One region of the Klebsiella grimontii genome, then DNA from elsewhere that is predicted to be linked to it. Evidence: riboswitches for the same ligand, from Rfam matches in the RefSeq annotation. Region 1 holds a riboswitch; each other region holds the start of a gene.
What was found. Region 1 has a riboswitch for thiamine pyrophosphate ahead of ACE3MN_RS13385 (TenA family protein). Riboswitches for the same ligand answer to the same signal wherever they lie in the genome.

Region 1 (7,328 bases):
TTGGATGCTCTGCAGCACGTCAGGATGGTTGTGGCCGAGTGCCAGAGTACCGGCGCCGGCAAGGCAGTCCAGATACTGTTTGTTATCCGCATCGGTCAGCCAGACGCCTTCCGCTTTGGTAATCGCAAGGGGCAGCTTGCGCGGGTAGCTCCTGACATTCGATTCGAATTCAGCCTGACGGGCCAAAAAGGTATCGTTGTTTGCATCTAATAAATCTGCGCCTAAAGTATCAATACGGACTTTATCCGTCATCATATCACTCCCACAACCAGCGTTACGGTTGAGCGCTGGTTGAATAAATTGGTGTAAGAAATTGAATCGCCATGCATTAAAGCGGGCACAATATATGGCTTTTTAGATACGCATTCAACGTTTTATTGATTAAGGTATATTTACGTTATTTTTACACTGGCGAAAATCAACCTAATTGATTGATTTAAAATGAATATTTTAAGGGGTGAAAGACCTTTAAAATTGTAATTATTAGTGAGGAAGTTTCTCGATTTTTATTAACGTTACGCGGATATTGCTGGCGAAAAGTTTCCGCCAGCAATGGCATGACTCAATGCAGCTCAACCGCATAATTCGTTAAAGGTGTGACTTTTTTCACCAACTTATTGTTATATAAAAACTGTTCATAAGCTTCATAGCGAGGTTTATCCAGCGCCGCCGGATCGCTGGCAAACAGAGGAAGGGTTTTCAGCCATGCCTGCTTGTTCAGTTCGGTATTGAGCTCGGGATGCGCGGCGGCAAACGCCTGCCAGGTCTCCTGAGGATGGGCGCGCAGGTAAGCGACGCCTTTTTGCAGCGCCTTGAGGAACGCCTTAATCTTCGCCGCGTTTGCTTCATCACGATTCGCGACAATCACCAGCTCGTCGTAGGCCGGTACGCCGTAATCCTCGACGTTCATCACCTGCGGATCTTTCCCCTGTAGCTTCAGCTCCAGCGCTTCGATATTACGATAGCCGCCGATGACCGCATCGACCTGGCCGGCCAGCAGGGCGCTGGTCAGCTGGAAGTTCACGTTGATGAGCTTGATGCTTTTGGGGTCGATGTGCGCGTGCTGCGCCATGGTGGCCAGCGTCGCCTGTTCGATACCGCTCACCGAGTAACCCACTTTTTTGCCTTGCAGATCGGCGGGGGATTTGATGCTTTTATCCAGCGCGATCACCGTGTTCAGCGGTGAATTAATCAGGGTGCCGACGCGGACCAGCGGCAGCCCTTCATCAGCAAAAAAATGGACCTGCGGCTGGTAGGTAATCGCCAGGTCCGCCTGGCGGGCGGCGACTAAGCGCGGCGGCAGCGCCGGGTCGGACGGCGGCACGATTTTGACGTCCAGGCCCGCCTCTTTAAAGGCGCCGATCTGTTCGGCCACCACGATCGGCGCATGATCGGGGTTGATATACCAGTCCAGCACCAGGGTGAGTTTCTCGTTGGCCAGCGCCTGACCGCTGAACAGCACGCCAAGGGCCATTCCGCTATAAAGATGTTTACGCATGGTTATTCCTTCTGTTTAAAATCGTTATTCCGGCGTCCAGTCGATCAGCCGGTGTAAAAAAGCATCCACCGCCAGCCAGAGCAGGACGGTCAGCACCACCAAAATAAACAGGGCCGCGAAGCAGATATCGGTTTGCAGGCGGGCGTTGGCGTTAAGCATCACGTAGCCCAGGCCTTCGGCTGAACCGACCCATTCGCCGATAATCGCCCCGATGGGGGCAACGGCGGCGGCCATCCGCAGGCCGGAACCAAGGGCCGGAAGGGCGGCCATCATGCGAACGTGGCGCAGCTGTGCGCCAAAAGAGGCCCCCATGGTGCGCGCCAGATCGAGATAGTCGCGGTTAACCCGGCGCAGGCCGTCAAAAAACGCCGAGGAGACGGGAAAGAAAATCACCAGCACCGCCATCATCACCTTGGCGCCCATGCCAAAACCGAACCACAGCACCAGCAGCGGGGCGAGGGCAAAGACCGGGATCGCCTGGCTGGTCAGCACCAGCGGCATCAGCCAGCGCTGAAGGCGCGGCGAGACAATCATGCACAGCGCCAGCGTCACGCCGAGTAGGGCGCCAAGCACGAGGCCGCTGAGGATCTCGCTCAACGTGATCAGCGTGTGTTCGCCGAGGTACGAGCGGTTGACCCACAGAGCGCTTGCCACCGCCGAGGGTGAAGGCAGCAGAAAGGCGGGAATGCCGCTGCGGCTCGCCAGCCACCAGAGCAGCAGCAGGCCGCAGAACACCACGGCGGCGCGAAACAGTTTTGCGCTCATCCGTTAGCCCTTATCAGCTGTTGCAGCAGCTCCGCCTGGCTGGCCAACAGCTCCGGATCGTCCGGCGCGCGCGGCGGCATGCCGGACAGGCGATGCGCGTCGTCAATCCCGCCGGGAGCGGGGGAAAGGACCAGCAGACGATGGCTCAGGCGGCAGGCTTCCATCGGGTCGTGGGTAATCAGCACGACGGTGCGGTTCACCAGGAGTTCCGCGGCCAGGGTCTGAATGCGCGTCCGGGTCAGGGTATCGAGCGCGGAAAAAGGTTCGTCCATCAGCACAATGGGGCGGTCTTCATAGAGCGTGCGCGCCAGCGCCGCACGCTGGCGCATGCCGCCTGAGAGGGCGGCCGGGCGGTCGCCGGCGCAGTGTTCAAGACCAACCTGCTGTAACAGCGCGGCAACCCGCCGATGGTCTACGCGCTCTCCGCGCAGACGCGCGCCAAGCGAGACGTTGTCGCGCACGCTTAACCATGGATAAAGCAGATCTTTTTGTCCCATCCACGCCAGCCGTTTATCTATTGGCTGCCCGTCGCTGGCGCGAACGTCACCGGCGGTAGCTTTTGCCAGCCCGGCGATAATGCGCAACAGGCTGGTCTTTCCAGCGCCGCTGGCACCCAGCAGCGAAACCCACTGGCCGCCGGGGATAGCGAACGTCAGATTGTCGAATATCCGCCGCGCGCCAAAGCGCAGGCTCAGACCGCGCACCTGGATACCGGGCGCCGTCACGCCGGGCGCTCCGCGACGGCGTTGAGGCCCATCTGCCAGAAGTTAGCCTCCAGACGCGTTGCGGTGGTGAAAATAGCGCTGAGTTCGGCGAAACGCGCCTCGCCGCCGCGCTGCTGCCAGAGGGTTTCCAGCAGACCGATGGCGTTATTGACGCCGTTCAGGTAACCCTCATCGCCGTAGTTGCGGATCCAGGAGGCATAAGGATTGGCGGTCAGCCGGGTCGCCGGATCGTGCAGCAGGCCGAGGCCGATTTCCGCGTAGCCGGCAACGCAGGGCATCAACGCCGCCAGCAGATCCAGGGCGTCGCCGGAGTGGCCGATGTCCAGCACGTAGCGGGTATAGTTAACGGTTTCCACGGCTTCCGCATCGGCGGCCATCGTCGCTTCATCCAGTCCCCATTCCCTGCAGTAGCCGACGTGCAGCGGCAGCTCGTCAATAATGGCGTTCATCGACGCGGCGGCGACGCGCATTTCCGCCAGGGTACGCAGCTTGCTGACCAGCAGCGCGTAGCTGCGGGCGAAATGGATCAGAAACAGGTAATCCTGCGTCAGATAGCGGCGGAAGGCGGATTCGGGCAGGGTGCCATCGGCGAGCTGGCGCAGGAAGGGGTGGGCGACGTAGTGCTGCCAGTCGGCGCCGGCCTGCTGACGCAGGCGGCCATAAATACCCTGGGTAAACGCGGGAAGAATCACAGGACCTCCTGAAACAAGGGAGATCCGGGCGTGCTGAATGAAGTGTGAACAGGCAATGGCGCAAAACTGGCGGAAATGCCGACCCGTCCCTTCGCTGGCATGACCCAGATCAGGTTCAAAGGGTTCGGCTTACGCCATCTCAGCCCTCACGGGACACCCCTCGGTTTGGCCCCTGTTATACGACATTCCCTTTTTGATTACAATGCTGTGAATTTGCCGGGGATAGGTGACGTTGTCACTTTTAAATATCTCAAGAAATGGCTATTGCGCATCGTTTGCGCCCGGTGGCGGCTGACGCCTTACCGGGCGCGTATTATCAGAGGATCAGTGAAACGCTACCCAACTGGCCCCGTTGTCTGCTGAACGTACGCAGCTCTCTACCCAATGCACGCCGAGCGCCCCGGCTTTGGCATCCGGATACCAGAAGTTTTCCAGCAAGGCCGAATCGCGACGGTCGGTTGCATCCATGGCAATGGCAAAGCGGCGATACAGATTCGACCAGGCCTCAAACAGCCCTTCGGGATGGCCGCCGCCAATCCGGTCGTCCTGCAGGGCCAGCGGGTCAAGATAGGGCATACCGCGTTCGAGGATGCGCACCGGCTCGCCCTGAATTTCGTAGCGCAGCTGGTTCGGCTGTTCATCCCACCACTCCAGGCTAGCTTTCTCCCCGACGATGCGGACTTTCTGTCCGTGCATTGAGCCGCTGTTGACCGCCGAGCACCACATCGACCCTACGGCGCCGTTGTCGTACTCCATCAGCACATGCGCGTTATCCTCCAGCGGTGCGCGGCTTTTGACAAAACTCTGGCGGGAGCACATCAGGCGAGTGATATTAAGCTTCGGCGCCATGGTCTCCGCCAGGAACAGCGGGTGGGTGGCCAGATCGCCTAGCACGTAGCTGGGACCAACAAATTTCGGGTCCACCCGCCAGCGGGTGCTGGGGTTATCCTGCTCTACCGGCTGGTTATGGAAACCGTGGGCGAACTGCATATTGATGATGCGGATCTCGCCCAGCAGCCCCTGTTCAATCATCTGCCGAGCCTGCAGAATCAACTGATGCCCGGCGTATCCGTAGGTGACGCCGATGATTTTGCGCTGTTTTTCGCTCAGGGCCACCAGCGTATCGGCCTCTTCGCCGGTAAAACAGAGCGGTTTTTCGCAGACCACATGCAGTCCGGCCTCAAGCGCCGCGCGACAAATGGCGTAGTGGGTGTTATTCGGCGTGGCGATAGAAACCGCTTCAATGCCGTCTTCCCGCGCCGCTTCTTCGCGAAACAAGGTTTCGTAGTCGGGGTAACAGCGCCCGACGTCCACGCCCAGCTGCTGGCCAAACTCGCGCCCGCGCTCTGCATCAATATCAAAAGCCCCGGCCAGCAGGGTAAACGATCCGTCGCGCAGCGCCGCGGAGCGGTGAATATAGCCAATCTGGCTGCTTCCGCCGCCGCCCACCATGCCCCAGTGTAAGGAGCGGCCTACAGGTTTAATACCGTTAATCATCTGTTTTCTCCCGATTAAAACCCAACGGATCGCAGGTAGCGCAGGCTTTCCGTGACCGCCTGCAGGCTGCCCTCGACGTTGCGCGGATCGCGCTCTTGCTCAATGGTGATCCAGCCCTGATAGCCGCGCTTGTCGAGAAAGGCGCGCACCGCCGGATAGTCAATGGCGCCGCTGCCAAGCGGGCACATCACCCCCTCCGCACAGGCCGAGAAGAAGTCGATGCCGCGGGAAATCACGCTAGCGAACACCTGCGGGTCAACATCTTTAAAATGCAGGTAATCAAGGCGGTCAAAATGGCGATCCAGCCAGCTGATGGGGTCCATGCCCGACGAATAGTAGAGGTGGCCAGTGTCGAGACACAAACCGGCCACCTCATGGGGAATCTGCGTCGCCAGCAGGTCGATTTCATCGGCAAACTCGATGCAGCCGCCGGCGTGAGGATGGATAACCGGACGCACGCCGTACTCCTGCCACGCCAGTTTGCTGATAGTGATAATGTGGTCGATCATCCGCTGCCAGTCGGCGGGTGACAGACGGGGGGCCAGCTCGCCGCGTCCGGCATATTTCGCCCGCTGCGGATTGCCGAAATCAATAATGACCAGATAAGGCGGCTGGAAGGGGTTACCCGGCGTCTTTTCCGCGGCCGGTACCTGCGACAGATTGCGGCAGAGGTTATGCGTCAGTTCGACAATATTCGCGAAGTTCTCTTCGCTGACCAGATCGTCGAAGATCGTTCCGGCAACCAGCGACAGCCCCTGTTTATTCAGCGCGGCGCTAAGTTCATCGGCCCGGGTCGGCAGATAGCTCCACGGGCCCAGTTCAATGCTTTTATAACCGGCCGTCGCCGCTTCTTCCAGCACCTTGGGCCACGGCGGCAGGTAAGGGTTTTTGGGATCATCGACGCCCCAGCTGCACGGCGCGTTGGCAATATGTATGGTCATGATGGCTTCCTTTTCAGATGAGGAGAAAACATGACCAGTATTGAATGAAAATTTCATATTCAACAATGATGAAACTTAAATTCTTTGATGGGATTCAAGATTTATTTTGATAGCGTAAATGATAGATTTTTATCAAATATAGCGCTGAAGCGGAGCGCGGCGGCTTTATCCGCGCCTGCGTCAATCAGAGGTTTTCTTTGGTGAGGAGGTCAAACGGCTGCAGAGCGTTGATAAACGTCGCCCGCGGCTGGCTGACTGCCTGGATAAAGGCGTTAATTGTCGCCGCAGCGAACTCGCTAAGCCGGTGCGCAAGCATAAGATCGACGGTGCCGTCGATTAACGCCAGCTCGCCGTTGTCTACCGGGCCATGGCAAATCAGGGTGACCTGGTGCTGGCGTTGACGCGCGCGCAGGGCGTCGACAATACCTTCCACGCCGCCGCAGGGCGCGTAAATGGCCTTCAGATCCGGGTACTGTTGCAGCATCTCTTCCGTCACCTGGCACGCGACATCGGCACGTTCGTGGCTGCGCACCGGTTCAAGCACACGATCGCCTTTGCCCTGTTCGCGCAGGTAGGAGCGGAAACTTATCTCGCAGCTTTCCTGACAAATAAACCGATTATCGCCGACGATAATCCCAATTTCGCCGTCGCCGTGACAGAGCCTGTCCACCGCCCAGCCGGCGGTGCGGCCCGCTTTCTGGTTATCCAGCCCGATATAGCCGGTACGCTGGGGAATGCTCATATCGGAGAGCAGGGTGAAGACGTGCACCCCTTTATCAATCGCCTGAATGAGGGCATGGCGGATAAGCGGATTATCCAGCGCCACAATGCCGATAACATCCACTTCAGCGCTCAGGCGGCCGATCGCGGCGGCCATATCGTCGATGGCGTTAATATCATAATGCAGAAAAACGGGGGCCTGCGTCGGGCTATGCCACGCGAGTGCCGCCTGTTCAAGCGCCTGCGCCAGCTGTTGATAAAACGAGTGTGACGGCTGCAGCAGGATAAACCCCATTCTGAGGGCTATCGCCGACTGGCCGGCAGCCAGCCGATAGTGGGATTGCTCAAGCGCGAAGCCTAATCGCCGCGCGGACTCGAGTACTTTACGTTCGGTGCTCTCTTTGACGGCGGCCCGTTTATTGAGCACTCTGTCTACCGTCGCAATACCCACTCCGGCGTCTCTGGCTATGTCGGTCATGGTCACTTTTTT
Region 2 (7,328 bases), 2.6 Mb from region 1:
AGAATAGAGAAACGGAAATATAACCACAATCTTCCGTTTCTCTTATTACGATCGTGCGCGAAGAACATTTAAGAAATGACATTCTTCATCATGACGACTGGGAGGCGCGTCCCAGCCAGCTATCCCAATCCTTCCAGACCGGCTGCAGCCCGCTGGCCACCAGCGCGCGGGCGACCTCTTCCGGGCGACGGTCATCATGAGGCGAGAACTGCTCCAGCTCAGGATGGTTATCGGCATATCCGCCGGGCTGGGTTTTCGAAAATGCGCTGACGTTGTTGATGGCCAGCGGGATCACCCGATCGCGGAACCAGGGGGATTCGCGGGTGGAGAGCGAGAGCTCCACTTCCGGAGCCAGCAGGCGGAAAGCGCAGATGGTCTGCACCAGCTGTCGTTCATCCATTAAAGAGGCGGGCTCGATTCCCCCGGCGCAAGGGCGCAGCCGCGGAAAGGAGATGGAGTAGCGGCTTCGCCAGTAGTGCTGCTGGAGCCACAGCAGATGTTCCGCCACCATAAAGCAATCCACCCGCCAGCTGTCGGAGAGGCCAATTAATGCGCCAAGGCCAATTTTATCAATCCCCGCCTGTCCGAGCCTGTCCGGCGTATCCAGCCGCCAGAAAAAGTCCTGCTTTTTCCCTTTCAGATGATGTTTCGCATACATGCTTTCATGATAGGTCTCCTGATAGACCATCACTCCGTCCAGGCCGAGGGTTTTCAGCTCGGCGTACTCTTCCATCGCCAGCGGCTGAACCTCCATCTGCAGCGAGGCGAACTGGCGGCGAATCGCGGGCAGATGTTGACGAAAATAGTCCATGCCGACTTTGCCCTGATGTTCGCCGGTGACCAGCAGCAGATGCTCAAAGCCCATTGCGCGGATCGCCGCGCATTCACGGGCAATTTCCGTTTCATCCAGGGTCTTGCGCTTGATGCGGTTACTCATTGAGAAACCGCAGTAGGTACAGTCGTTGGCGCACAGATTCGAGAGATACAGCGGGACATAAAAGCTGACGGTATTGCCAAAGCGCTGGCGAGTCAGGCGCTGGGCGCGCTGGGCCAGAGGCTCCAGATAATCCGCGGCGGCGGGCGAGAGCAGGGCCATCATATCGTCGCGGCTAAGCTGTTTGGCCGCCAGGGCGCGTTCAACGTCGGCGGGAGTTTTCCCGTTGATCCGCAGGCGAATGTCGTCCCAGTCCAGCTGCCGCCAACGGTCAGTGAAGGTGTTCATACCCGCGCCTCCAGAAAGCCGGTCAGCGGGCTGGTGGCCTGCGCCTGCGTGCTGCGCGCGCCCGGGCCAGCCTGCCGCGCCAGCAATCCGGCATCGATCGCTAAGCGGAAGGCGCGGGCCATGGTTACCGGATCGTCGGCGACGGCGATGGCGGTATTCACCAGTACCGCGTCAGCGCCCATTTCCAGCGCCTGCGCCGCGTGGCTCGGTACGCCTATACCCGCATCAACGACCACCGGGACCGTGGCCTGCTCGATAATAATTTCCAGCATCGCTTTGGTTTCCAGTCCCTGATTGGAGCCAATTGGCGCGCCGAGCGGCATCACCGCCGCGCAGCCCGCTTCTTCCAGACGTTTGCACAGCACCGGATCGGCGCCGCAGTAGGGCAGCACCACGAAGCCTTCTCGTACCAGAATTTCCGCCGCTTTCAGCGTTTCAATCGGGTCGGGGAGCAGCCAGCGGGCGTCCGGGTGAATTTCTAGTTTCAGCCAGTGAGTACCCAGCGCTTCCCGCGCCAGACGGGCGGCAAAGACCGCTTCTTCCGCCGTTTTGGCGCCGGAGGTGTTGGGTAGCAGGCTAACGCCAGCCGCCAACAGCGGCGCGAGGATCGCGTCATTATGCTGACGAAGATCGACGCGCTTCATCGCCAGCGTTACCAGCTGGCTGCCGGAGGCGCGAATGGCCTCCACCATGACGTTGGGGGCAGCGAATTTACCGGTGCCGGTGAAAAGATGGGACTCAAACGTTTTATCCGCAATACGTAACATATCAGCCTCCAGCAATAACCTGAAAAAGCAGGATTTGGTCGCCTTCCTGCAAAAGATGATCTTCCCACCGTTCACGCGGCAGGATGCATTGATTGAGCGCCAGCGCGACGCCCGGCTGCTGCTGTTCCAGCTGCGTGAGCAGAGCGGCGACGGAGGTCGCTTCGGCGCACTGCAACGGTTCATCGTTAAACCACACCTGCATGCTGCCCTCCACAGACCGGACAACCCTGAGCCCGCTGGAGCGCGAGAGTGCGCCAGCTGCTGGTGCGGGCATCGAACAGGCGCAGAGCGTTACGCGGCGTGGCCATGCCGGCGAGCAGCTTGATGGCCTCCAGCGCCTGTAACGTGCCCATCATGCCGACCACAGGGCCGATGATGCCCGCCGTACGGCAGTTGCGTTCGGGCTCGTTAGCGTCCGGCCACAGGCAGCGATAGCAGCCCTGGTCCCACGGCGGCGTCAGTACCATCAACTGGCCCCCCAGCCCGACGGCGCTGGCGGTAATCAGCGGGGTTTGAAGCGCGACGCAGGCGGCATTGATCGCCTGTCGGGTCGCCATGTTATCGGTGCAATCCAGTACCACATCGGCCTTCGCCACTTCATCCTGCAGGGCCTCTCCGCCTAAACGCTGCTTCAGCGCAATCAGCTCAATCTGCGGATTAAGGCGAGCCAGCCGGGCCCTGGCGGCAGCGGCTTTGGAGCGCGAGATATCATCGCTGGTGAACAAAATTTGCCGCTGCAGGTTGCTGACGTGCACGTCGTCATCGTCGGCCAGCACCAGCGTGCCGACGCCGGCCCCGGCCAGATAGAGCGCGGCGGGAGAGCCCAGCCCGCCGAGACCCACGAGCAGCACCCGGCTGGCCAGCAGCTTTTGCTGGCCTTCAATGGCGATATCCTCCAGCAGCAGCTGGCGGCTATAACGCATAAAATCGCTGTCATTCATCACCGGCTCCCGCTATCTCGAGCAGCCGAGCCGTTGCCTGTCGCCAGTCGGCCGCCTGAGTAATGGCGCTGACCACCGCAACGCTGCCGACGCCGGTCGCCAGTACCGCCGGGGCGCGTTCAAGGCTGATGCCGCCAATCGCCACGGTCGGATAATCGCCCAGACGCTGAATATGCTGCGCGAGCTGCTCCAGTCCCTGGGGGGCGGAGGGCATCTGCTTGGTTTGCGTTGGAAAAACGTGCCCGAGGGCGATGTAAGAGGGACGAGCCGCCAGCGCGATATCAATTTCCATATCGTCATGCGTGGAAACCCCCAGGCGCAGCCCGGCGTTGCGGATGGCGCTGAGATCGGTGGTTTCCAGATCCTCCTGGCCTAAATGCACGCCGTAAGCCTGATGTTTGATGGCCAGGCGCCAGTAATCATTAATAAACAGCCGCGCATCATATTTGCGCCCCAGCGCGATCGCGGCGACCACATCGTCTTCGACTTCGCTATCGCGTTTATCCTTGATGCGCAGCTGGATAGTGCGAACGCCCGCGTCCAGCAAGCGTTCGATCCACGCAACGCTATCGACGACCGGATAAAGCCCCAGGCGGAAAGGAACTGCGGGAAAATCGGGTTGATACATCAGGCTTCCTCCTTTTTCAGGTAGATCTCGCCGCCGCGGGCGCGAAAGGTATCCGACATATCGGCCATCCCCACTTCGATGGTCTGTGCGGCGGCATAGTCGCGAACTTCCTGGCTTATCTTCATTGAACAAAATTTGGGACCGCACATGGAGCAGAAGTGGGCGACTTTGCCGGACTCCTGCGGCAGGGTTTCGTCGTGGTAAGCGCGAGCGGTGAACGGGTCGAGCGCCAGGTTGAACTGGTCTTCCCAGCGGAACTCGAAGCGTGCTTTCGACATGGCGTTATCGCGGATCTGCGCGCCGGGATGGCCTTTGGCGAGGTCGGCGGCGTGGGCGGCGATTTTGTAAGTAATCAGTCCCTGCTTAACGTCTTCTTTATTCGGCAGGCCGAGGTGCTCTTTTGGCGTCACGTAGCAGAGCATCGCGCAGCCGAACCAGCCGATCATGGCGGCGCCGATACCCGAAGTGAAGTGGTCGTAGCCCGGTGCGATATCGGTGGTGAGCGGCCCTAAGGTGTAGAAAGGCGCTTCGTGGCAGTGCTCCAGCTCTTCGGTCATATTGCGCTGAATCATCTGCATCGGCACATGGCCCGGGCCTTCGATCATTACCTGCACGTCATACTCCCAGGCGATTTTGGTCAGTTCGCCCAGGGTGTGCAGCTCGGCGAACTGCGCTTCGTCGTTGGCATCCTGAATCGAGCCGGGACGCAGGCCATCGCCCAATGACAGCGAGACGTCATAGGCGGCGCAGATTTCGCAAATTTCGTGGAAATGCTGATAGAGAAAGTTCTCTTGATGATGGGATAAGCACCATTTCGCCATGATTGAGCCGCCGCGGGAGACGATGCCGGTCAGGCGCCTGGCGGTCATCGGCACGTAGCGCAGCAGCACGCCCGCGTGGATGGTAAAGTAGTCCACCCCTTGCTCAGCCTGCTCGAGCAGCGTATCGCGGAAAGCTTCCCAGGTAAGATCTTCGGCAATCCCGTTGACCTTCTCCAGCGCCTGGTAGATCGGCACCGTACCGATCGGTACCGGGCTATTACGCAGGATCCACTCGCGGGTCTCGTGAATATAGCGGCCGGTGGAAAGGTCCATCACCGTATCCGCTCCCCAGCGCGTCGCCCACACCAGCTTCTCGACCTCTTCTTCTATCGACGAGGTGACCGCCGAGTTGCCGATATTGGCGTTAACCTTCACGAGGAAGTTGCGGCCAATAATCATCGGCTCGGATTCTGGATGATTTATATTGGCCGGGATAATCGCGCGCCCGGCGGCGACTTCAGCGCGCACAAACTCCGGGGTGATATTCTCCGGCAGCCGCGCGCCAAACCCAACGCCCGGATGCTGCCGGCGCAACACTTCGCCACGAATACGCTCGCGGCCCATATTTTCGCGAATGGCGATGAACTCCATCTCCGGGGTGACAATCCCCTGCCGGGCGTAGTGCAGCTGAGTCACGCATTTCCCGACCATGGCGCGCCTGGGGGTGAGCAGGCCGGTAAAGCGCAGCTCGTTGAGGCCATCATCCGCCAGCCGCTGTTTGGTATACGCCGAACTGCGGTCGTTGAGTTCTTCACAATCGCGACGCGCATCAATCCATGGCTGACGCAGTTTTTTCAGACCCTGCTCAACGTTAATCGCGATGTGCGGATCGCCGTAGGGGCCGGAGGTGTCATAGACCGGAATCGCTTCATTCGCTTCGTATTGCGGATTATCTTTGCTGCCGCCGATAAGGGTCGGGCTAAGCTGGATTTCGCGCATCGGGACGCGAATATCTTCCCGCGAACCGTGGATATAGATGCGCTGCGAATTGGGAAATGCGGTACCTTCCAGCGTGTCGATAAAGCGCTGGGCGTGTTCGCGTTGCTCTCGACGCGTGAGTTTTGTTGTAGACATAGCTCATTCCAGTTAAACAGGATATGGCTTGCCAGACGACGGATGGAGTAACAGATGCGATCGGCCCTGAAGAGGCTGACGCTAAACGCAGTTTACTCTTGTTCCCTTCGCAGGTATTAGCCTGATCAGGTTCCGCGGATCCCGAATAAACGGTCTCAGCCTTTTCCAGTGTGGAAAATGGGCACTCCGACAAGATGACATCCCCTCTCAGCGAGGGGGAATGTATGTAAACTACGCGTTAATGGTTCACAACTCAAGCGGTCGGCGCGATATTGTCGCTGACGTTATCTTTTTGACTGTGGGCGACGGCGAGGGCGATCAGGCTATCTTCCAGCGCAAAGCGCGCTTCCAGCGCTTCGCCGATATCCGACAGCGCCTGCTGGAACTCGAGGTAGTTATCGTGATCGATGGCGTTTTCGAGGCAGGAGTCGTAGTAATCCATGATCTGCTGGGTATTAGCCTGCAGCTGTGGATAAATCTTCGTGGCGGCTAAAAGTGGCGTATCGCCTTCCAATTCGCCGATAAAGCGTTCATAAATATTAAAATGGCCGGAGGAGAGGTAGTCCACCAGGCTTTGACAAAAATCGTCCAGCGCTTTCTCATTAAGCCGCATAAAGGATTCTTTGCCAGGCTTCAGGCCAACCAGGTTGTAGTAAGCCACAAGCAAATGCTTACGTACTTGTAGCCAGCGATCGACCAGTTTATTGCTGCCTCCAACACGTTCCGTCAGGTTTTCCAGCTGGTTTAACATGGTTGACTCCGCAAGGATTTAAGAGAAATACGTTGCTCACCAAAATGTAAATTTAATGTTAAAAGTGCCAGTAAAATAAAGGTAGTGCAATAGATATGGATCGTATTATTGAAAAATTAGATCGCGGCTGGTGGATCGTCAGCCACGAACAGAAATTATGGTTGCCCGACGGGGAATTACCCTATGGCGAAGCGGTAAATTTTAATCTTGCTGGCCAGCCCGCGCTGCGAATCGGAGAATGGCAGGGCGAGCCGGTGTGGCTGGTACGCCAGGATCGCCGGCATGAGATGGGATCGCTGCGTCAGGTGCTCGATCAGGATGCTGGCCTTTTTCAACTGGCGGGACGCGGGATCCAACTGGCGGAGTTCTACCGCTCGCACAAATTCTGCGGCTACTGCGGCCATCCGATGCATCCCAGCAAAACCGAATGGGCGATGCTGTGCAGCCACTGCCGCGAACGTTATTACCCACAAATCGCCCCCTGCATCATCGTCGCCATCCGCCGGGATGACGCTATTCTGCTGGCGCAGCATACCCGCCATCGCAACGGCGTGCACACGGTGCTGGCCGGGTTTGTCGAAGTGGGTGAGACCCTGGAGCAGACCGTTGCCCGCGAGGTGATGGAAGAGAGCGGCATTAAAGTGAAAAATCTGCGCTACGTGACCTCTCAGCCCTGGCCGTTCCCGCAATCGCTGATGACTGCGTTTATGGCCGAGTACGATAGCGGCGAGATTGTCATCGACAAGAAAGAGCTGCTGGAGGCGGGGTGGTATCGCTATGACGATTTGCCGCTTTTGCCGCCGCCGGGCACCGTGGCGCGCCGCCTGATTGAAGATACCGTGGCGATGTGTCGGGCAGAGTATGAGTGACATGTTACACTTGGCGCATCAACGCTAAAGGAATGTAAAAATGACCGAACTGAAGAACGATCGTTACCTGCGCGCGCTGCTACGCCAGCCGGTTGATGTCACCCCGGTGTGGATGATGCGTCAGGCGGGCCGCTATTTACCGGAATATAAAGCCACCCGCGCCGAAGCGGGCGATTTTATGTCGCTGTGTAAAAACGCCGAGCTGGCCTGCGAGGTCACGCTGCAGCCGCTGCGTCGCTATAAGCTGGATGCGGC
Region 3 (7,328 bases), 2.0 Mb from region 1:
CGCTCCGCTTTCGCTGTGCGCCGCCGGGGCCGCGCTGGTTTTCGCCTTCCGCCATCCGCTGATGCCGGTCTATCTCGAGATCCTGCAGAAGGTTATTTTGCGCTAATGCCCAGCAGCGCCGAGGCGCTGCTGTTGCCGCTGAGCAGCGAGGCGGTGTCGCCATCCCAGGCGATTCGTCCCTCGGCCACAACTATCGACCTCGGCGCGATGCGCGCCGCATCTTCCACGCTGTGCGATACCATTAATAGCGTCAGCCGCTGCTGCTGGCAGACGTCGGCAACCAGCGCCAGCATCTCCTGGCGCAGCGCGGGGTCGAGCGCCGAGAAGGGCTCATCCAGCAGCAGCACCGGCTGCTTGCGTACCAGACAGCGCGCCAGCGCCGCGCGCTGACGCTGGCCGCCGGAAAGCTCGCCCGGCAGCCGTTCTAACATCGCATCGATCCCCATCTGTTCGGCGATGGCCCGCAAATGGGCTGTTTGTTCCGCGTTCAGCTTGAGCCCCGGATGCATTCCCAGAGCAATGTTCTGGCGGATGGTGAGGTGGTTAAACAGGTTATTTTCCTGAAACAGCATCGATACCGGACGACGCGCGGGCGGCGTGTGGGTATGAGGCTGGCCGTCGATGTCGATACTGCCGCTGGCAGGCGGCAGAAAACCGGCAATCAGGTTCAGCAGCGTGCTTTTCCCGGCGCCGCTGGGGCCAAGCACCGCGATGCGTTCTCCGCGTTCGACGGCAAGCGTAAAACGCATCGGCAGATGCTGGTAAAGCCAGGTCACATCATTCAGTTTTAGCATCGCGCCCCGGAAGTTTTTCAATCACGCTAAAGAGTAAAAAGCACAGCAGCAGGAGCAGAAGGGCGGTCACGGCGCCGTCCTGGCTACGATAAGAGCCGATCTGCTGATACAGGTAGAACGGCAGGGTACGAAAATCTTCGTTACCGAACAGCGCCACCACGCCGAAGTCGCCAATCGACAGCACGCAGGCGAAGGCCAGCGCCTGGGCCAGCGGGCGCTTTAACGCGCGAAGCTCAACCACCCTGAGACGGGTAAAGCCGTGCATCCCCAGCGACTGGCAGAGGGTACCGTAGCGGGCGGCGATATCGCGCATCGGGTTCTCCAGCACCTTCAGCGCGTAGGGGATCGCCATCAGCGCATTGGTAAAAATCACGATACCGTCGGCGGACTCGGGCAGGCCCACGCTGTTATTGAGCAGCAGGAAGAAGCCGGTGGCCAGCACGATGCCGGGCATGGCGAGGATCAGCATCCCGCTTAGCTCCAGCGCCTGCCCGGCCAGCGGGCGACGGCGGGCGCGAAGCTCGCGGCTGCTCCATAGCAGCATCATGGTCAGGATGACGCTTAATAGCCCGGCGGCAAGCGCGATGCGCAGCGACGTCCCGAGCGCCTGCCACAGCGCGGGCTGATGCAGCACGCGAAACAGATTGCTGTTCAGACCGTCGAGTATCACCGCCAGCAGCGGCGGCAGCAGTAGCAGCAGCGCTGCGGTAATCAACGCAAAGTCGCTTAATCGACTGTGCAGGCGATCGTCGGGATCGCGCCAGCCGCGAATATTACTGGCCCCGATGGCGAGGGCTTTGCTCAGCCGTTGGCTAAGCAGCACCAGCCCAAGGCAGCAGATCATCTGGATCAGCGCCAGCATCGCCGCGCGGCCCGGGTCGTAGTCGAAATTAAGGGCCTGGTAAATCGCCAGTTCGATGGTGGTTGCCCGCGGGCTGCCGCCCAGCGACAGCACGGTCGCAAAGCTGGCGAAACAGAGCATAAAGATCAGCGCCGCGACCGGAGCAATTTGCCGGCGCAGCCACGGCCACTCCACCAGGCGGAAGAAGACGTAGCCGCGCATGCCGAGCTGGGCGGCGATTTGCCGCTGCTCGCCGGGGATATTTTCCAGCGTTTGTAGCAGCAGGCGCGTGGCCATCGGCATATTAAAGAATACGTGCGCCAGCAGGATCCCCTGCAGCCCGTAGGGCGAGAACGACCACTGCCAGCCGAAAGCGTTAAATAATTCGGCCAGCCAGCCCTGACGGCCGTAGACGCTGAGGATGCCGAAGACCGCCACCAGCACCGGCAGAATTAAGGTCATTGCGCAAAGGCGCAGCAGCAGCGTTCGCCCGGGGAATCGACGCCGATAGAGGGCGCGGGCGAGAAATATCGCCGGCAGCACCGAAAAAAGCGCCGAAAGAAAGGCCTGCCAGAAAGAGAAGCGTACGACGTGCCAGAGATAGCTATCGCCGATCAGCACGCCCCAGGCCGCTTCCGGCGCGCTGAACCACAGCGCCAGAAAGGCGGCCAGCGCCACGACGACCAGAATGATGGCCGCCGTGACTCCCGGCAGGAGCCAGGCGAAAGCTAGCGGCTGACGGCGCGTTGCCATGCGCTGATCCAGTTCTGGCGTTCGGCGGCCACCTGCTGCGGGGTAAATTCGAGGGTCGTTTGCGGTTTCATCAGCGCGTCAAAGCCCGCCGGAAGCGCAACCTGGGTGACCGGATACATCCAGTTGCCGGTCGGGATCGCGTTCTGGAAGCCCGGCGAGACCATAAATTTGAGGAATTTTTCCGCCAGCTCCGGCTGCTTGCTGGCCGCGGTGCGGGCGGCGACTTCAACCTGTAAATAGTGACCTTCCGCGAAGTTCGCCGCGGCGTAGTTATCTTTCTTCTCTTCAATAATATGGTAGGCCGGGGAGGTGGTATAGCTCAGCACCAAATCGCTCTCGCCTTTCAGGAACAGGCCGTAGGCTTCGCTCCAGCCTTTGGTGACGGTGACGGTTTTCGCCGCCAGCTTCTGCCAGGCTTCCGGCGCTTTATCGCCGTACACTTTTTGCATCCACAGCAGCAGCCCCAGACCCGGCGTGCTGGTACGCGGATCTTCATAAATCACCCGCCATTTTTGCTCGCCCTCAACCAGCTCTTTCAGGCTTTTCGGCGGATTTTTCAGCTTGTTTTTATCGTAAACAAAAGCGAAGTAGCCGTAATCGAACGGGACGAAGGTGTCGTTGTCCCAGCCGCCGGGTACGCTGACCGCGCTGGCCGGTACGCCGCTTTTGGCGAACAGTTTGCTCTGCGAGGCGGCTTCCAGCAGGTTGTTATCCAGCCCAAGCACCACGTCGGCTTTGCTGTTTTTGCCTTCCATGCGCAGACGATTGAGCAGCGAGACGCCGTCTTCCAGCGCCACGAACTTCAGTTCGCAGCCGCAGTCGGCTTCAAAGGCTTTTTTAACCGCCGGGCCGGGGCCCCAGTCGGCGGAGAACGAGTCGTAGGTATAAACGGTGAGTAGCGGTTTGGCAAAAACGGGCGCGGCGACCAGCGCCAGCAGCGGGAGTAATTTTTTCAACACTTTGCACCTCAGAAAAAGGGGTGGCAAAGGATTTTGAGTGGGCCTCAAATCCCTTCGCCGGCGTTATCCGGATCAGGTTCGACGGGTATTTTCTCAGCCATAATTCAGCACCCCGTTGAGAACGGCAGTTAGTGTAATGATTTTGTCAGCGGACTGAAAGCATTACGGTTCCGGCGGCGCGAACCACGCGGATTTAAAGTCAAACCAGCCGAGCGTGTTCATGCGTACGCCGCGCATACTGCGCTGCCCCTGGATCATCAGCCAGTGGTGAATCAGCGGCACCACGGTTTGATTGGCCAGCAGCTGCTGGCTCCACGTGGCGGGGTTAAGCTCTCCCGCGCGCCAGCGGCTTGCGTCTTCCTCCCAGTCGATGGGAATACAGTTGCGAATTAGCGGGACTTCATACAGCCAGGCAAACAGGGAAAAATCGATCGGCAAGGTAAAGTTGGCGCTGTTAAGCCACACGTCGCTGACCGCTTCACCGCGGTGCCACTCCTGGTATTCCAGTTCCTGAATCTCCAGCTTAACCTGATGCTCGGCCAGCAGCGTCGCCATGATCCCGCCGATCACGCGATGCTCGACATGGTCCTGGTAGTAGGTCAGCCTGACCGTTTCCAGGCCCGGCGGTTTTTCGCAGGCGTGGCTGCGCGCGTGATGCCAGCGGGGCAGCAGACCATAGGCCGGGAACCAGTTTCCCTGATAGTGCTCGCCGGCGTGGTAGAGCAGGCTGGCGGGCTGGAACAGATAGCTTAACCACTGGCGTACCGCCGCGTTGGCGCCGAGCGGGCTGCGGGCGTCGAACAGCAGGTAATAACAACCCTCTTCCAGACGGCTTTCTACCGCTTTCTCGCTTTGTGTGGTGCCCTGTAACGTTAACCCGCCGTTGGGCTCTTCGCTGATTTCCGGCAGGACCCAGACGTTCACTTCATCGATCAGCGCCCGGTAGCCGAAATAGTCGTCAAAGGCGTGAATTTTGAGCTGATTCTGGTTATTGCGCACCACCGAGTAGGGCCCTGTGCCGACGGGGATGCTGGAGAAATTGTCCATCGACTGCCACTCGTGCGGCAGGATCATGGCCGGTACCTGGCTTAACAACCACGGTAGCCAGCGGTCGGGTTGGCTGAGATGAATGTCGAGAGTCCAGGCGGTAGGGGAGTCGATACGCTCGATATGAGAAAACAGCGGCAGCGCGTTGCTGCGCTGCAGGGAGGTGATGACATCCTCCATCTCCAGTTCGCGACCATGATGAAAATGAATCCCCGGACGCAGGAAAAAGCGCCAGTGGGTCGGGGTGATCTGCTGCCAATGGTGAGCAATATCGGCCTCCAGTTCCCCATTTTCCTCATTTACCCGGGTGAGAGCGCTAAAAATCTGCCGGGCGATATGGGTTTCCGAGCGGCGCAGCGCGCTGCCGGGCAGCAAATTTTTCATCGGCCGGTAGTAGAGCACGCGCAGGATATGCCGACCCTGGCGAAAGCTGCGGCCTAAATGGGAAACCAGCATTTGCCGGACGGCGGCTTTATCGCCCACCAGCTGTACCAGCTGATCGATTCTGTCCTGCTCCAGCAGATCTTCCGCCCTCTGCTGCTGCAGCGCGAGACCGGTATAGAGAAAAGCGAGCCGGGAACGCTTGCCGCGTCCGGCCTCCGCCTCCCAGGTCAGCCAGCCGCGCGCCTCCATCATGTTGAGTAAGGTACGCATATGACGACGCGAGCAGCTTAGCATCTCTGCCAGTTCATTCAGCGTTGTCTCCTGCGACTTGCCATCGCAGCACTGCCACAGGCGGATGAACTGCTGTTGTAAACGACCGGAAGACATAAAAGGGGAACTCCTGATAAAAACTCAGCAATTTATTACTTCCTATATTAAGGCAATAATCCACGTCGATGAAGCGAGGAGGTGGATATGATGAGGTCAACCGCAAAACAGTTCTACCAATGCTACTTTTCTGCGACGCAGGATGCGTCCTGGCTGGCCCGCCTGATGGCAGGAAGACAGCAGGAAATTCTCGGTGAACTGATGCAGTGGGGAGTTACGTCGCAGACCTCTGAACATTGACTTGCAGACATCATGTGTGACTGAGTATTGGTGTTATACTCGTCGTCTTTCAAGCTGCAGGTGCATTGGCCGCGCCCGCTCGCCCGGGTCACATAGTTATCTATGTTCCCAGGGACTTACGTTCTGGCCGCCTGCCCGCAACTCGAAATCCATAGAGTATAGAATCACCCGCCAGCAGAAAACTTCTGCTGGCTTTTTTCGTTTTCTTCTTCGCGTGTTTAAGGATATTTCATGCTGTGGTTAATGACGATGGGGCGTCGGCTTAACGGCGTTTACGCCGCTTTTATGCTTGTCGCTTTCATGATGGGGATCGCAGGCGCGCTGCAGGCGCCGACGCTCAGCTTATTTCTTAGCCGCGAAGTCGGTGCGCAGCCTTTCTGGGTGGGGCTGTTCTATACCGTTAACGCCATTGCCGGGATTCTGGTCAGCCTGGCGCTGGCTAAACGCTCCGATAGTCGAGGCGATCGTCGACGGCTGATTATGTTTTGCTGCCTGATGGCGGTGGGAAACGCGCTGCTGTTTGCGTTCAATCGCCACTATCTGACGCTGATTACCTGCGGGGTTATGCTGGCCTCCGTGGCGAATGCCGCGATGCCGCAGCTCTTCGCTCTGGCGCGGGAATATGCCGATAGCTCGGCGCGCGAAGTGGTGATGTTCAGTTCGATAATGCGTGCGCAGCTCTCGCTAGCGTGGGTCATTGGCCCACCGCTGGCTTTTATGCTGGCGCTGAATTATGGCTTCACCACCATGTTCTCCATTGCCGCCGGGATCTTTGTCATTAGCCTGGCGCTGATCGCTTTTAAGCTACCGTCGGTCGCCCGCGTTGAACAACCCTCGGAAGGGGCCGAAGTGCTGGTGCAGGCCGGAGGGTGGCACGATAAAAACGTGCGGATGCTGTTTATCGCCTCCACGCTGATGTGGACCTGCAATACCATGTATATCATTGATATGCCTCTGTGGATCAGCAGCGATCTTGGCCTGCCGGACAGCCTTGCTGGGATCCTGATGGGCACCGCTGCCGGGCTGGAGATCCCGGCGATGATTCTGGCGGGCTACTACGTCAAGCGCTGGGGCAAGCGCAATATGATGGTGACGGCGGTTGCGGCGGGCGTGCTGTTTTATATCGGCCTGATTCTGTTTCACGACCGGGTTGCGCTGCTGATTTTACAGCTATTTAATGCCGTCTTTATCGGCATTGTGGCCGGGATTGGCATGCTGTGGTTTCAGGATCTGATGCCCGGAAGGGCGGGGGCCGCGACGACGCTGTTTACCAACAGTATTTCCACCGGAGTCATTCTGGCCGGGGTCATTCAGGGCGCGCTGTCGCAAAGCTATGGGCACGCCAGCGTCTACTGGACGATTGCCGCGATTTCCCTGGTGACGCTGTTTATGACCAGCAGGGTGAAAGATATCTAAGCGTTTTCATTGCCCCGGCAGGAAGCCGGGGCAATGTCTGGGCCGGTTATTTCAATTCAATTCTTTTGATATCACCGATAATAAAAATATAGGCGATAACGCCAATTAGTGCGGTTAAACCGATATAAATTAGCGCGTAGAAAAAATTTCCAGTCATTGATATGATGACGCCAATAATTAATGGGGTGATAATTGACGCCATATTTGCGCAGAAGTTGAAGATCCCGCCGGTCAGGCCGCCCATATTTTTTGGTGCAATATCAGAAATAAGCGTCCAGCCGAGGCCGACCATCCCCTGGCCGAAAAAAGCTACCGACATGATAATAATCACTGCGGTATTACTGTCGACCCAGTTAGCAAGGATGATGCAGCTCGAAAGCAGCAGTCCGGAAATAATAGGCAGCTTCCTGCTAATATTAACCGACTGGGTTTTCTTTAATATTTTATCGGATGCCCAGCCGCCGAAAAATATCCCGATAGCGGCGGCCAGGAACGGCCAGGAGGCGA
Region 4 (7,328 bases), 1.0 Mb from region 1:
ACAATTTTACTCACGACCTGCGCTACCCAGCGATAGTTGCCCTGGTTGTAGTCCTCTTTGGCTTTCTTGAGGATAGCGTCGGCGCCGCCCATATAATCAACGAATTTCTTCGCCGCTTCTTCCGGCGGCAGTTCATCCAGCGTAGCCGGGTTGCCGTCGAACCAGCCGAGGTAGAGGACGTAAGTCGCTTTTACGTCATGGCTGACGGAACCGTAGTAGCCGCGGTTGGCCCAAGTGTTGGCCAGGCTGTCCGGCAGCTTGAATTTGGCGGCGATCTCATCGCGGGTCAGGCCCTCGTTGGCCATGCGCAGGGTCTGGTCATTGATGTATCGATACAGATCGCGCTGGCTCTTCAGCAGGTTAACCACGTTCTCATTGCCCCAGGTCGGCCAGTGGTGCTGGGCCATAATGATTTCGGCCTTGTCCCCCCAGCGTACGATGGCGGCGTTGATATATTTCGACCACGGCAGCGGTTCACGAATTTTCGCCCCGCGCAGCGAGTAGGTGTTATGCAGGGTGTGGGTGACGTCTTCTGCGGATTCAATCAGCTTCTTCTCTTCGATATACCACAGCATTTCCGACGGTGCTTCTGAGCCCGGCGCCAGCATAAAATCGTAGGTCAGCCCGTCGATGGTCTCTTTCTGGCCATCTTTCTCGATGATATTGGTGGGAGCAATCAACGTGACGGTGCCGGCGGAGGTCGTGGTGCCGAGGCCTGCGCCAACCTGGCCGGTGGCATCCGGTTTCAGCAGGTTGCCGTACATATAGCTGGCGCGGCGGCTCATTACGTTCCCGGCCATAATGTTTTCAGCAACGGCGGCTTCCATAAAACCGGAAGGCGCGTAGATTTTGACTTTACCGGATTTCACATCGGCTTCATCGACCACGCCGCGAACGCCGCCGTAATGATCGACGTGGCTGTGGGTGTAGATCACCGCAACGACCGGCTTATTGCCGCGATTTTTGTAATACAGATCCATTCCGACCTTTGCGGTCTCCGCCGATACCAGCGGATCGACAACGGTGATGCCTTCTTTGCCTTCGATAATGGTCATGTTGGAGAGATCGAGGTTGCGGATCTGGTAAACGCCTTCGGTCACTTCAAACAGGCCGCTAATATTGATCAACTGGGATTGACGCCAGAGGCTGGGGTTGACCGTATCCGGCGCCTTTTCACCCTCTTTAACAAAGTTGTACTGCTGCGGGTTCCAGATAACGTTGCCCTGTTCGCCTTTAATCACCTCCGTAGGGAGCGCGGCGATAAAGCCTTTATGCGCGTTGGTAAAGTCGGTGTTATCGGAGAAGGGAAGCTGTTTGTACAGCGCGTCGTTTGCCTGTTTGGTTGCCGCGGCGGCTGCTTTGGGAGACGTTTCCGCCCAACTGGTCATGGGGAGGGTCGAAATGATTCCTGCCAGAGCCAGACTTTTCATAATCGGTGTTAATTTCATCGGAATCCTCATGGGTTTACGCTGATTCACTCGTTAATTTCGATATGACGCCGGGTTACATCCTGTAACGCCTTCTAAACTATAAACACGTATCTGAAAAAGTGTTTATTTTGTTAATTATTTGATTGCTTATTGTTAAATTCAGATCGGCGTGCGCTCCTCTAACCTCGCCAGGCCAGCTTGCGTTGTCCCGCGACTTACCGTAACCTGCCCGCTGAGAACGTTTTTATCTCTCAATGACTCGGGGTGCCCTTCTTTGTGAAGGCTGAGAAAAACCCGTACCACCTGATCTGGATAATGCCAGCGTAGGGAAGTCAGAGACCGCAGGGTCGTCGCTTCTTCATCGCCTGGCGGGAGCAAACGATGTCTGACCTGCTGAACCCCGCGCATATCGCCCATCTGCGGCACCTTTTTCACCGTCATTCCCCTCTTGTGCACTGCATGACGAACGACGTGGTGCAGACCTTTACCGCCAACGTCCTGTTAGCGATTGGCGCATCCCCGGCGATGGTTATCGACCCGGACGAAGCCAGCCAGTTTGCCGCTATTGCCGATGCGCTGCTGATTAATGTTGGTACGCTGACCGTCGAACGCGCGGCGGCGATGCGTGCGGCGGCGCATAGCGCAACGCAGGCGGGCAAGCCCTGGGCGCTGGACCCGGTGGCGGTCGGCGCGCTGACCTTACGGACAGAATTTTGCCGGGAGCTGCTGGCGCTGCAGCCTGCCGCCGTTCGCGGTAATGCCTCGGAAATTATGGCCCTGGCCGGAATGAGCGGCGGCGGGCGCGGCGTCGATACCACCGATACCGCCGCCGCAGCGCTGCCCGCGGCGCAGGCGCTGGCCCGCCAGTTGAATACCGTGGTCGCGGTCACCGGCGAGGTCGATTACATCACCGATGGCCAGCGCACGCGCGCGGTCACCGGCGGCGATCCGCTAATGACCCGGGTAGTCGGCACCGGCTGCGCGCTATCGGCGGTGGTTGCCGCCGCTGCGGCGATGCCCGGCGATCGGCTGGAGAACGTGGCCGCGGCCTGCGGTCTGATGAAGCTGGCGGGGGGAAAAGCGGCGCGGCAAGGCGGCCCCGGCAGCTTTACTCCCGCCTTTCTCGATGCGCTCTACGCGGGAGGTGACCTGTGAAACGAATTAACGCGTTAACCATCGCCGGCACCGACCCGAGCGGCGGCGCGGGGATCCAGGCGGATCTCAAAACCTTCTCGGCGCTGGGCGCTTACGGCTGCTCGGTCATCACCGCGCTGGTGGCGCAAAACACCCGCGGCGTCCAGTCGGTGTACCGTATAGAGCCTGATTTTGTCGCCGCGCAGCTCGATTCGGTCTTCAGCGATGTGCGCATCGATACCACCAAAATCGGGATGCTGGCGGAAACCGATATCGTCGAGGCGGTGGCGGAACGGCTGGCGCGCTACCGGATAACCAACGTGGTGCTGGATACCGTCATGCTGGCAAAAAGCGGCGATCCGCTGCTCTCAGCCTCGGCGGTGGAGACGCTGCGCCAGCGCCTGCTGCCGCAGGTGTCGCTGATCACCCCGAATCTGCCGGAGGCGGCGGCGCTGCTGGATGCGCCACATGCCCGAACGGAAAAGGAGATGCTGGAGCAGGGCAGAGCGCTGCTGGGAATGGGCTGCGGAGCGGTATTAATGAAGGGCGGCCATCTTGATGATGCGGAAAGCCCTGACTGGCTCTTTACCCGCGACGGGGAGCAGCGCTTTACCGCGCCGAGAGTCCAGACCAAAAACACCCACGGTACCGGCTGTACGCTGTCGGCGGCGCTGGCGGCGCTGCGTCCGCGTTACGATGATTGGGGGCGAACCGTGGCGGAAGCCAAGGGCTGGCTCTCTGCGGCGCTGGCGCAGGCCGATTCGCTGGAAGTGGGGCACGGCATCGGTCCGGTCCACCATTTCCACGCCTGGTGGTAACCGGCAAGACAACGTGTCAGCAGACTATGCTGAAAAAATAGGCTCCCGGCTGGAAAATATGCTGAGTCGGTACCAGGCTTAACCTGCCCAAAATAATTGGGTTGGGAAAACGCATGCCGGTTTCGACCGGCACTTACGGGAGATAGCTATGACTGATATTACGCAGTTGCTTGGCAAAGATGCCGACACGCTTTTACAGCACCGCTGTATGACGATTCCAGCCGACCAGCTCTATTTACCGGGGGCGGATTATGTCGATCGGGTGATGGTGGATAACAATCGTCCGCCGGCGGTGCTGCGTAATATGCAAACCCTGTATAACACCGGCCGCCTGGCGGGAACCGGGTATCTGTCGATCCTGCCGGTCGACCAGGGCGTAGAGCATTCTGCTGGCGCCTCTTTTGCCGCCAACCCGCTGTACTTTGATCCGAAAAATATCGTCGAACTGGCCATTGAGGCCGGTTGTAACTGCGTGGCCTCCACCTATGGCGTGCTGGCCTCGGTGTCGCGCCGCTATGCGCACCGCATCCCCTTCCTGGTCAAACTGAACCATAACGAAACGCTGAGCTACCCGACCGAATACGATCAGACGCTGTACGCCAGCGTTGAGCAGGCATTCAATATGGGCGCCGTAGCGGTCGGGGCGACGATCTATTTCGGTTCCGAGCAGTCTCGTCGGCAAATCGAAGAAATCTCCGCTGCGTTTGAACGCGCGCACGAACTGGGTCTGGTGACCGTGCTGTGGGCCTATCTGCGTAATTCGGCGTTTAAGAAAGATGGCGTCGACTACCATGTTTCCGCAGACTTAACCGGCCAGGCCAACCACCTGGCGGCGACCATCGGCGCGGATATCGTGAAGCAGAAAATGGCGGAAAATAACGGCGGCTATAAAGCGGTGAACTTCGGCTATACCGATGACCGGGTTTACAGCAAGCTCACCAGCGATAATCCGATCGATCTGGTGCGTTACCAACTGGCGAACTGCTATATGGGCCGCGCCGGGCTGATTAACTCCGGCGGCGCGGCGGGTGGCGAAACCGATCTCTCCGACGCGGTGCGCACGGCGGTTATCAATAAGCGCGCGGGCGGCATGGGGCTGATCCTGGGACGTAAGGCGTTTAAAAAATCGATGGCCGACGGCGTGAAGCTGATCAATGCCGTGCAGGATGTCTATCTGGACGGCAAAGTCACTATCGCTTAAGCACTCGCGTCGTCTGCCTTCCCCGGCGGCGCTGCGCTTGGCCGGGCTACCGGTTCACCGCCGTCTGAGGATCGGAGCCCGGACAGGCGCGTCAGCGCCGCCTCCGGGAAGCTATGCAGAGCAGGGTGACCGGTTCACCGCCGTCTGTGGGCCGGTAGCCCGGACAGGCGCGTTAAGCGCCGCCTCCGGGAAGCCATGCAGAGCAGGCGACGGGTTCACCGACATCTGTGGGCCGGTAGCCCGGACAGGCGCGTCAGCGCCGCCTCCGGGAAGCTATGCAGAGCAGGGTGACCGGTTCACCGCCGTCTGCGGGCCGGTAGCCCGGACAGGCGCGTCAAGCGCCGCCTCCGGGAAGCTATGCAGAGCAGGGTGACCGGTTCACCGCCCTCTGCGGGCCGGTAGCCCGGACAGGCGCGTCAAGCGCCGCCTCCGGGATCCCGCTTATTCGCGAATCAGCCGCGCCGTGTGCTGTAGCGTTTTATACGCTTCATAGCGCCGCTGATGCTCGGCGCTATACTGCGCAACGCAGCGATAGGTTTTATCCACCCGCGTAAACTGCTTCATCGCTTCCGGCAGTGAAGGGGCGACTTTACCTGCTACCGCGCCGAGGATGGCCGAACCTAACAGCACCGGCTCGCTGCTGGCGGTGCTAACTACGGTAACGCCGCAGGCATCGGCGAGTAGCTGGCGCACCAGCGGATGCTGCCCGGCTCCGCCGCTGATGATGATATTCTCGCTGCGGATGCCGCACGTCTTCTGCGCGTCAATAATCTGCCGCAGGCCGTAACCGATCCCGCACAGCCCGGCGACGTAGAGCGCCATCAGGTTGTCCAAATCCCGTTCCATCCCCAGTCCGGCGATAATCGCTTTCGCATGCGGGTCGGCCAGCGGCGCCCGATTACCTAAAAATTCAGGCACCACGTGCAGCCCGGCGGCGAGGTTAACCGCCGCAGAAGGAGTTTCCACCTGCGCCAGCACGCGATCCGCCAGCCAGACCGGCAGCGGGAGGCCTGCGGCTTTCGCCCGGTCGCGAGCCTCCGCCGCAGCCGGATGGAAGCTCAGCAACTGGTCGATGGCCGCCCCGGCCGCGCTCTGTCCGCCTTCGCTCAGCCACAATCCCGGCACCATCGCCGAATAGTAAGGACCCCAGACGCCGGGCACGAACACCGCTTCCTGAGTGGAAGTCATGGTGCAGGAGGAGGTGCCGAAGACGTAGGCCATATTGTTGACCGCGCCGTTCAGCACGCCGACGGTGCCGATGCCGCCCGCGTGGGCGTCGATCATACCGACCGCCACCGGGGTACCGACCGGCAGGCCCATCTCTTCTGCCGCCGTGGCGCAGAGGCCGTCGCCGCAGGGGGTTCCCGGATCGACAATCCGCTGGCCGATGCGGACAAAATCTTCATCCGCCAGCTCTTCGAGGCCAATCTGGCGGAAGTACCCGGCGTCCCAGCGTTGTTCATGCGCCAGGTAGGTCCATTTACAGGTCACGGTACACGCCGAGCGGGCTAAATCGCCGCTTGAGCGCCAGGTCAGATAATCCGCCAGATCGAAGAAGTGGCGCGCCTGCTGGTAAATGTGCGGGCGGTTCTCCTTCAGCCAGAGAATTTTCGGCGTTTCCATCTCCGGCGAGATTTTGCCGCCAACGTACTGCAGCACCGGGTGGCCCGTGGCGTTAATTTTTTCCGCCTGGCCAGTGGCGCGATGATCCATCCAGACGATAATGTTACGGTCCGCATCTTCCGAAGGCCCGACCGCCAGAGGCGCGTCGTTTTCGCCGATCACCACCAGCGAGCAGGTGGCATCGAAGCCGATACCGGCAATTGACGATGGAGCGACCCCGGCGCTGGCCACCGCCGTTTTAATGCAGTAGCACACCGCCTGCCAGATCTCGCGGCTCGACTGTTCCACCACATTTCCGGCACTGCGAAACAGGGTAATTTCCCGGGTCGCGTGGGCGAGAAGGTCGCCCCGCAGATTGAACACCCCGGCGCGAACGCTGCCCGAACCGACATCGACGCCAATAATATGTTGCGTATCGCTTTGCATAAAATCCTCTCACACAGGCTGGTTGAACGGTCAGAGATCGACGCTGTTAGGCAGAATCACGATGTCGCGTACGGTGACGTTTTTCGAGCGCGTGACCATAAACAATACCGACTCGGCCACTTCAATCGGCTGCATCAGGCTGCCGTTGGCCAGCGCTTCGTCCATTTTTGCTTTTGGCCAGTCGTCCAGCAGGGCGGTGACCACCGGACCCGGCAGCACGGCGCCGACGCGCACGCCGTACTGGGAAACCTGGCGACGGGTGGTATGCACAAACGCCTGGACGGCAAATTTCGACGCGGTATAGATAGGTTCCCAGATCACCGGCACCACGCCCGCGATAGAGCTGGTGAAGATAATATCGCCGGATTTTTGCGCGATAAGATGCGGCAGGACGCTGCGCACGCAGCGGAAGGCGGCGTTGATGTTGAGATGCAGCACGCGGTCCCATACGTCCGGGTCGCCTTCAGCCACCGGCCCGCCGATATAGGCTCCGGCGTTGGCGTGGAAAATATCGAGACGTCCGGCAAGGCGTAAAATGCCCTGCAGCAGGTTATCAACCTGTTCCGCCTGCATCAGGTCAACCTGCAGGGCGAAGGCGTTTTCGCCTAGTTCAGCGACGATTTTGTTGAGCTTCTCGCCTTCGCGGTCGATAAGCACCACTTTAGCGCCAGCCCCGAGCAGGGTTTTCGCGCATTC

Region 2: linked by a shared signal. The riboswitch ahead of thiC (phosphomethylpyrimidine synthase ThiC) and the one ahead of ACE3MN_RS13385 (TenA family protein) in region 1 are both predicted to bind thiamine pyrophosphate.
Region 3: linked by a shared signal. The riboswitch ahead of thiB (thiamine ABC transporter substrate binding subunit) and the one ahead of ACE3MN_RS13385 (TenA family protein) in region 1 are both predicted to bind thiamine pyrophosphate.
Region 4: linked by a shared signal. The riboswitch ahead of thiM (hydroxyethylthiazole kinase) and the one ahead of ACE3MN_RS13385 (TenA family protein) in region 1 are both predicted to bind thiamine pyrophosphate.

The regions. Positions count from the first base shown of each region.
Region 1 is NZ_CP169721.1:2,828,889-2,836,216, reverse strand. It holds gene ACE3MN_RS13405 (diaminobutyrate--2-oxoglutarate transaminase) at 1-255, opposite strand, end outside; gene ACE3MN_RS13400 (ABC transporter substrate-binding protein) at 563-1,498, opposite strand; gene ACE3MN_RS13395 (ABC transporter permease) at 1,523-2,263, opposite strand; gene ACE3MN_RS13390 (ABC transporter ATP-binding protein) at 2,260-2,988, opposite strand; gene ACE3MN_RS13385 (TenA family protein) at 2,985-3,680, opposite strand; TPP riboswitch at 3,750-3,851, opposite strand; gene ACE3MN_RS13380 (Gfo/Idh/MocA family protein) at 4,005-5,177, opposite strand; gene ACE3MN_RS13375 (sugar phosphate isomerase/epimerase) at 5,192-6,118, opposite strand; gene ACE3MN_RS13370 (LacI family DNA-binding transcriptional regulator) at 6,303-7,328, opposite strand, start outside.
Region 2 is NZ_CP169721.1:5,395,723-5,403,050, reverse strand. It holds gene thiH (2-iminoacetate synthase ThiH) at 89-1,222, opposite strand; gene thiG (thiazole synthase) at 1,219-1,989, opposite strand; gene thiS (sulfur carrier protein ThiS) at 1,991-2,191, opposite strand; gene ACE3MN_RS25290 (HesA/MoeB/ThiF family protein) at 2,175-2,930, opposite strand; gene thiE (thiamine phosphate synthase) at 2,923-3,558, opposite strand; gene thiC (phosphomethylpyrimidine synthase ThiC) at 3,558-5,453, opposite strand; TPP riboswitch at 5,539-5,652, opposite strand; gene ACE3MN_RS25275 (Rsd/AlgQ family anti-sigma factor) at 5,707-6,204, opposite strand; gene nudC (NAD(+) diphosphatase) at 6,300-7,073, shown strand; gene hemE (uroporphyrinogen decarboxylase) at 7,114-7,328, shown strand, end outside.
Region 3 is NZ_CP169721.1:4,783,844-4,791,171, reverse strand. It holds gene ACE3MN_RS22460 (DedA family protein) at 1-106, shown strand, start outside; gene thiQ (thiamine ABC transporter ATP-binding protein ThiQ) at 93-794, opposite strand; gene thiP (thiamine/thiamine pyrophosphate ABC transporter permease ThiP) at 778-2,388, opposite strand; gene thiB (thiamine ABC transporter substrate binding subunit) at 2,364-3,347, opposite strand; TPP riboswitch at 3,379-3,472, opposite strand; gene sgrR (HTH-type transcriptional regulator SgrR) at 3,510-5,165, opposite strand; gene sgrT (glucose uptake inhibitor SgrT) at 5,253-5,405, shown strand; gene ACE3MN_RS22430 (sugar efflux transporter) at 5,637-6,821, shown strand; gene ACE3MN_RS22425 (MFS transporter) at 6,868-7,328, opposite strand, start outside.
Region 4 is NZ_CP169721.1:1,796,156-1,803,483, forward strand. It holds gene ACE3MN_RS08560 (alkyl/aryl-sulfatase) at 1-1,448, opposite strand, end outside; TPP riboswitch at 1,681-1,777, shown strand; gene thiM (hydroxyethylthiazole kinase) at 1,812-2,585, shown strand; gene thiD (bifunctional hydroxymethylpyrimidine kinase/phosphomethylpyrimidine kinase) at 2,582-3,382, shown strand; gene fbaB (class I fructose-bisphosphate aldolase) at 3,531-4,583, shown strand; gene ACE3MN_RS08580 (FGGY-family carbohydrate kinase) at 5,025-6,632, opposite strand; gene ACE3MN_RS08585 (SDR family oxidoreductase) at 6,663-7,328, opposite strand, start outside.